Linked DNA regions of Bernardetia sp. MNP-M8. The protein of the gene in region 2 binds, or shares a complex with, the protein of the main gene of each other region. Links are inferred from orthologs where the notes say so. Each region holds a gene or a part of one and is shown on either strand. Other genes may lie near its edges.

Region 1 (3,253 bases), 3.7 Mb from region 2 along the record:
GTAAAATAGTTGCTCTCTATGAAAGTTGTATTGATGAGGGAATTGCACTTTCATTAGATAAGTATAAATTGATAGATTTCTTGAAAAATAAAATGTAGCATACTCTTCAGAGTGTGAAAAAAATGATATGAATAAAATAGACATACAAAAAAACACCAAAAAGTGGTTTGAAGAATGGATTTTGAAATTAAATCTTTGCCCTTTTGCTCATTCTGTTTATGCAAAAAAGGAAATTCGTTTTGAGATAGAAGAAAGTGATAGTTTTGAAAAATGCATACAGAAAGCTGTTTCTGAAATTGAACTTTTACAAGATAATGATAATGAACAAAGTCAAAATTACATAGACACAACACTTTTAGTTTTTCCAAATATTTTTTTTAACCTTTTTGAAAAGATAAATAACGAAGAAAATACGCTGTTCAACGACTTTCTAGACTTTGTTGCTGTATTGGATTTATATTTGGAGCAAAATAACTTAGAAGAAAAATTTCAACTTGTAGCTTTTCATCCCAATTATATTTTTGCAGGGGAAGATATAAATTCAAAAAGTCATTTTACTAATCGCAGTCCTTACCCAATTTTACATATTTTGAGAGAAGAAAGTGTAGAAAATGCAATTATAAATTATAATCAAGTAGAAGCTATACCTCAAAAAAATATAGAAAAATTAGAAAAAATGAAAGATACTGACTTTGAATGGTTAAAATTTTTTTCTTCATAGTTTTCGAAATCCTTAGGGTGTAAATAAACATTCAACTTATCACTAATAGTTAATCATTAATCACTAAAAATGTACGGTTCTTCTTCCTCTTCTCGTTCGCCTTTCTCTCAGTTAGACTGGATGACAATTTTATTGTTTTTTGGACTTCTAACTTGGGGTTGGATTAGTATTTATGCAGCCATTTACGACGCTGAAAAAACCTATACCATTACTCAATTTTTATTTAAGACCAATGCAGGAAAACAAATCGTTTGGATTGGACTAGCAACAATGTTGGCTTTGGTTTTGATGCTTTTAGATGTTCGGCTTTTCGCTTCTGTTTCCCCCTTTTTTTATATTGGAACAATGGCTTTACTGGTCGGAGTTTTACTTTTTGGAAGAGAAGTAGCAGGGTCAAAGTCGTGGTTTGATTTTGGAGGAATTCGCTTTCAACCTGCCGAACTCGCCAAAGTAGGAACAGCTCTGATGATAGCCTTTTTCTTAGGAAATAAACGGGTGAGTGCCGAAAAATGGAAATATATTGGTGTTTTGATGGTCATTATTGGCATTCCTGCCGTTCTTACAATTTTGCAAGGAGATACAGGTTCTGCAATGGTTTTTGCTAGTTTTTTCATCGTTTTTTATCGTGAAGGGTTGCCTTCTTTTATTATGGTGGCTGGTCTTTCTGCTATTTTACTTCTGGTGGCTACACTTGTTATGCTCTCCGATTTGTGGGGATTGATGCAGCGAATTATTGTCATTGGAGGAACAGTTTTACTCTGTATTCAGCTCATAGATTTTTTTAGAAGGCGAGCAGAAGACCGTCCAAAATGGTTTGTTTTTGCAATAGAAATCGGCTTGAATGTTATTCTTTTAACTATTCCTTGGTGGCTTCCTGTTCAAGAGTATCAGTCAGAAGATATTGCTCTTATCAAATCTGAATCTTTCAAACAAAATTTGATGTGGCTAAGTGGTGTTTTTGCTGTTTGGTTATTTATTAAAGGAATTTTTTCAATTACAATAGACAAAAAATACAAACCGATTTGGCTTGTGGGATTTATCGTAATTGCTGCTGTAGCAATTGTAGGAGGACTAGACTTTTTTGTAAAAGATGTTTTGAAAGAATATCAGCGCAAAAGATTAGAAGTTTTAGTCGATCCAACACAAGGAAAACAAGATTTTGGCTGGCAAGTCTATAACTCAAAAAGTGCCATCAGTTCAGGAGGACTAACAGGAAAAGGATTTTTAGAAGGCACACACACAAAACTTAATTATGTACCTGACCAAAGTACCGATTTTATTTATTGTACCATCGGAGAAGAACAAGGCTGGGTAGGAAGTTTTGGTGTTTTAGTGTTGTTTGTTTTGCTATTTTTCAGACTTATTCACGTTGCAGAACGGCAAAAATCAAAGTTTTCTAGGGTGTATGCGTATGGTGTAGTTTCAATTTTGTTTTATCACTTTGTAGTAAATATCGGAATGACAATCGGACTTTTTCCTGTAATTGGTATTCCTTTGCCATTCTTTAGTTATGGAGGTTCGTCGCTATGGGGTTTTACGCTATTACTCTTTATTTTGGTAAAACTAGATATGCACCGTAAAATTGAAGTCAAAATTGATTAAATCAGTTATCAGTCATCAGTCATCAGTTAATTTCAAATACTATTTTTCAGATTGATTGTAAGAAGGTATTTTCAGTCTCTTGTCTTTTCTCTTTATTTCTCTGTGGTTCAAAATGTATTTTTATTCCTCTGTGTTCTCTGCGAACTCTGTGTTTAAAATGTATTCCGTATTTCATTTATAATTTACCATTTATAATTTACCATTGTTAAAAATATCTATAATTACCGTCGTCCGAAATGCAAAAGAACTTTTCCTTCGAACGCTTGAATCTGTCAAAAATCAAACGTACAAAAACATAGAATACGTAGTTGTTGATGGAAACTCTACGGACGGAACAAAAGAAATTATTGAAGAAAATCAAGAATTTATTACCACTTGGATTAGCGAAAAAGACAAAAGCCTTTATGATGCAATGAATAAAGGTCTGAAACTTAGCACAGGAGATTTTGTGTGGTTTCTACACGCAGGAGATACAATTCCAACTCCTCAAACTTTAGAAAATGCGATAAATGATGTTTTGAATAAGGAAACAGACTTTCAAAAAATAGACTTCATTTATGGAAAAGTAAAGATTAAACATTTAGATAATACCTTCACAGATTATCATAAAATTGCTCCCACAGAAAAACAATTAGCAAAAAAAGGATACAAAAATTTCTTAGAAGGAATGGTAATTTGTCATCAAGCAATGCTCGTTCGTAGAGAAATTGCACCTTTGTACGACCTTGATTTTAGATTAGCTGGAGATATAGATTGGTCTATTCGTCTTTTTAAAGAAATAGAAAAACGCAAAACGAATAAACAGGAAATTAGAGTAAAACAAACTGAAATAATAATTGCTCATTTTTTGGCAGGAGGAATTTCCACTTCACAAAAGAAAAAATCATTACAAGAACGTTTCAAAATCTTTCAAAAACATATTGGTTTTTT
Region 2 (3,302 bases):
GGTGAGCTTTTCGGAGAAATAGAAATAATCAATGAAAGTCTGAGTTTTTGTGCCATAGAATCTATTTCAGATATGGTGGTATATAAAATCTCTAAGATTCATTTTTCAGAACTTTTGCAAAATGATAAAGAATTCAATGCCCTGATTGTAAAAGCCATGGCTAATAAAATTAAGTACAAAGCTCTAAGGCATTCTCACAATCAGTCTCATTCTATTAAATCAAATTTATTGAGATTAAAAAAACAGTTTCCCCAACTAATGAAAATTATTTCAAAACAAGACATTGCTAATTACTTAGGAATTACACTTCGCAGCTTTAATAGAATTTTGAAAGAGATTGATAAATAGGTGGAAAGTAAGAATAAAGTGAAGAGTTAATTGTTAATTTGGTTGAATTATGATTTTTTAAATCAACAATAGGATTTATTCTATATAAGCTGTTTTTCCTTCGATAAAAAAATAAAGACTGGTATCATTTTTAGATTATTTATAATAGTAATTATTCTAAATAAGTGGAATAAAGTGCTTAACTTTGTGGTACTTATAGAAAAGTGTATCAAAATGAAAGAAAAACTCATTTTATTTTTGATACAAAACAAAAAAACTTCCAAAAACCAATCTCTGCCGTTGTTGGTGTTTATCCACCAATAACTATTAAAAATATTCAGATTTGAACGACCTTCGAAGATATATCATTCAAGTAGCTATTTTAGTAGTTTTGTTAATTTATGGTTTCCAACTACTTTGGTTGCAAGTCATTTCCGATGATTTTCAACAGCAAGCTCAAAATACTTCTACACGAACAAATATTTTATACCCTCCTCGTGGTCTTGTTTATGATAGAAATGGAAAATTATTGGTTGAAAATAATCCTGTTTTTGATATAGAAATTATAGCAAAAGAGTTTAAATTAGAACCTAATGATACCACTCGTTTGTGTGAGCTTTTGCGTATTTCCTTAGAAGAATTTAGAGATAAGTTACAGAAAGCAAAGCATGGCTTGCAGCGTTATAAGCCTTATCTATTTATAAAACAGATGTCAGTAGAGAATTATGCCAAAATTCAGGATGAACTCTCTGATTATGAAGGTATTTATCCAAATGTAAGAACGATTCGTAAATATCCATACTCTTCTTTCTCTGGTGGTTTGGGATATGTGCGTGAAATCGACCAAAGAATGCTTTCTAAAGACACAGCAGACTATTACCGACGTGGAGATATGCTTGGTATTAGTGGAATAGAGAGAAGCTATGAAAAAGAATTAAGAGGAAAAAGAGGCGTACAGCAGGTTATGTATGACCGTTTGGGAATTGCTAGAGGAGCTTTCAAAGATGGACAATATGACACACTTCCAGAAGCAGGAATGACTCTTCAAACTACAATAGATGCCGAACTTCAAACGTATGGAGAGTATTTGATGCAAAACAAAATTGGTAGTATTGTCGCCCTTGACCCAAAAACGGGTGAAGTATTATCGATGGTTTCTGCACCTACTTTTGATCCAAATTTATTAACAGGAGAAGGAACAGAAGTAGCCAAAAATTATTTAATGCTTTCTCAAGATCCAACAAAACCACTTTATAATCGTGCTTTACAAGCAGCCTATCCCCCTGGTTCTACATTTAAGATTGTACAGGCTCTGATTGGTTTGCAAGATGGTGTTTTAGATACAGTTCATACTTCATTTAGCTGTTCGAAAGAATTGGTAAACTGTCATAATCATCCTTCGCCATTGAATATACATGGTTCTATTCAGCACTCTTGTAATCCATTTTATTATAAATCTTTTATCCGAATCATTCGTCAGCATCGTTCAGAAAATGATAAAGAGGATACTCGTGTTGGTTTGGATAGTTGGCATGACCATGCTTTATCGTTTGGTTTTGGTAGACAGTTAGGTATAGATTTACCTTATGAAAGCAGAGGACTTATTCCCTCAACAGCCTATTATGATAAAATTGCTGAACGTCGTGGGTATGGTTGGAAGTTAGGAAATATATATTCCCTCAGTATTGGACAGGGAGAGATGAGTGCTGTTCCATTACAACTGGCTAATTTTGCAGCTATTCTAGCTAATAGAGGACATTATTACATTCCTCATGTTGTTAGAGCAATAAATGATACTACTTTGGTAGATATAAAATACAGAACAAAGCAAAAAACGACAGTAGATGAAAAATATTTTCCTTATGTTGTTGATGCTATGGCTGATGTAGTTCGTGCAGGAACAGCACGTAGAGCAAGAATAGATGATATTATTGTTTGTGGAAAAACAGGAACAGTTCAGAATCCACACGGAGAAGACCATTCTATTTTTATAGCCTTTGCACCAAAAGATAATCCCAAAATTGCGATAGCTGTTATAGTAGAAAATGCAGGTTTTGGAGGAACATGGGCAGCTCCAATAGCAAGTTTGATGATAGAAAAATATATCAACGATACCATTTCTGATGCAAATGTAAAGTATAAAGAACAGAGAGTTGTAGAACTAAATCTAATAGAACAAGAAAAAATACGATTAGAGAAAGAAGAAGAAAGAAAAAGACAAAAAATGCAAAAAAAGAAGGAGGAAAAACAAGCCATACTCATTACACAAAAGAATAATACTGCTAAAGAAAATACAGAAAAATCTAATATTGTATTAGCAGAAGCAAAAAGAGAAGATGAAGAATAGAATCTGAAAGAATTTTCTTTTTTTTTATAAGATAACCGTATTGAAATAAAATGAATCCACGTTATTTACTACTTTATTTACCTGTTTTTTTTGCTTTTTTAATTCATTCTACAAATCATTCATTAGCTTATTGGACAGCTTGGGGAGGTTCTTTTTGGATATATCTGATTACTTTTACAGGAGTAGTTAAAGAACTTCCAACTGACCGTCCTATCTTAGATCAAGTATTTCGTCCTTTCTTTTTGGTACATCTCATTTTTTCAGGCTATATGGCTGTAACCTCTGTATTCTTTTATTTAGATGCAATGGGTTATTTTTATTTAGATAAAGTAAAAGCAGAAGAATCCTATGTTTATATTTCTACTATTGCATATTGTCAAATTTTATATTGTTTAGGACATGCTGCTTATGTGCATGGACTACTGTTATTTTCAACATATAAAGTTCCCAAATATATTATTAAAGTTTCTTCTCAAACTTCTATATCTAAAATACTCTTTTTAGCGACTTTATTTTTCTTTGTAGGAAGCATTACTTTTAGATTTTTACCTGGAGGGTCACAATTTTTAAGTCAATTTCAACTTTCTATGGCTGTTTTTGCTGTGTTTTCATTTGGATATTCTTTATT

The links.
Region 1: the proteins of mrdA (region 2) and rodA are in contact, whole or in part, in a crystal structure (PDB 6PL5), measured with the Thermus thermophilus proteins. The link is inferred for Bernardetia sp. MNP-M8 from one-to-one orthologs. Residues at the interface, in WP_223903432.1 of Thermus thermophilus: Arg4, Ile5, His6, Leu8, Ala9, Phe12, Ala15, Leu16, Leu19, Gly20, Arg22, Ala23, Trp24, Leu26, Gln27, Val28, Tyr31, Tyr34, Leu36, Leu43, Thr45, Asp47, Lys156, Gln157, Gly158, Ser160, Val184, Leu201, Glu202; in WP_223903423.1 of Thermus thermophilus: Phe161, Val165, Phe168, Val169, Leu172, Pro198, Tyr199, Glu202, Tyr211, Arg212, Asp213, Gln220, Val221, Gln223, Ser224, Ile226, Ala227, Ile228, Gly229, Ser230, Gly266, Phe267, Val270, Leu274, Tyr277, Gly278, Leu281, Phe285, Leu289, Arg297.

What each region holds. Positions count from the first base shown.
Region 1 is NZ_CP147012.1:3,939,953-3,943,205, forward strand. What follows is about bases 137-3,056. They hold rodA (rod shape-determining protein RodA), read left to right. Parts: upstream 137-790; coding sequence 791-2,323; downstream 2,324-3,056. Other genes in these bases: V9L04_RS16040 (DUF1415 domain-containing protein), read left to right, coding at 137-721; V9L04_RS16050 (glycosyltransferase family 2 protein), read left to right, coding at 2,526-3,056. In the rest of the region: V9L04_RS16035 (hypothetical protein), read left to right, coding at 1-98; more of V9L04_RS16040, read left to right, coding at 128-136; more of V9L04_RS16050, read left to right, coding at 3,057-3,253. UniProt on the Escherichia coli protein: Peptidoglycan polymerase that is essential for cell wall elongation. Also required for the maintenance of the rod cell shape. Functions probably in conjunction with the penicillin-binding protein 2 (mrdA).
Region 2 is NZ_CP147012.1:243,676-246,977, reverse strand. What follows is about bases 204-3,172. They hold mrdA (penicillin-binding protein 2), read left to right. Parts: upstream 204-670; coding sequence 671-2,674; downstream 2,675-3,172. Other genes in these bases: V9L04_RS01030 (hypothetical protein), read left to right, coding at 2,725-3,172; V9L04_RS01040 (Crp/Fnr family transcriptional regulator), read left to right, coding at 204-348. Outside these bases: more of V9L04_RS01040, read left to right, coding at 1-203; more of V9L04_RS01030, read left to right, coding at 3,173-3,302. UniProt on the Escherichia coli protein: Catalyzes cross-linking of the peptidoglycan cell wall. Responsible for the determination of the rod shape of the cell. Is probably required for lateral peptidoglycan synthesis and maintenance of the correct diameter during lateral and centripetal growth.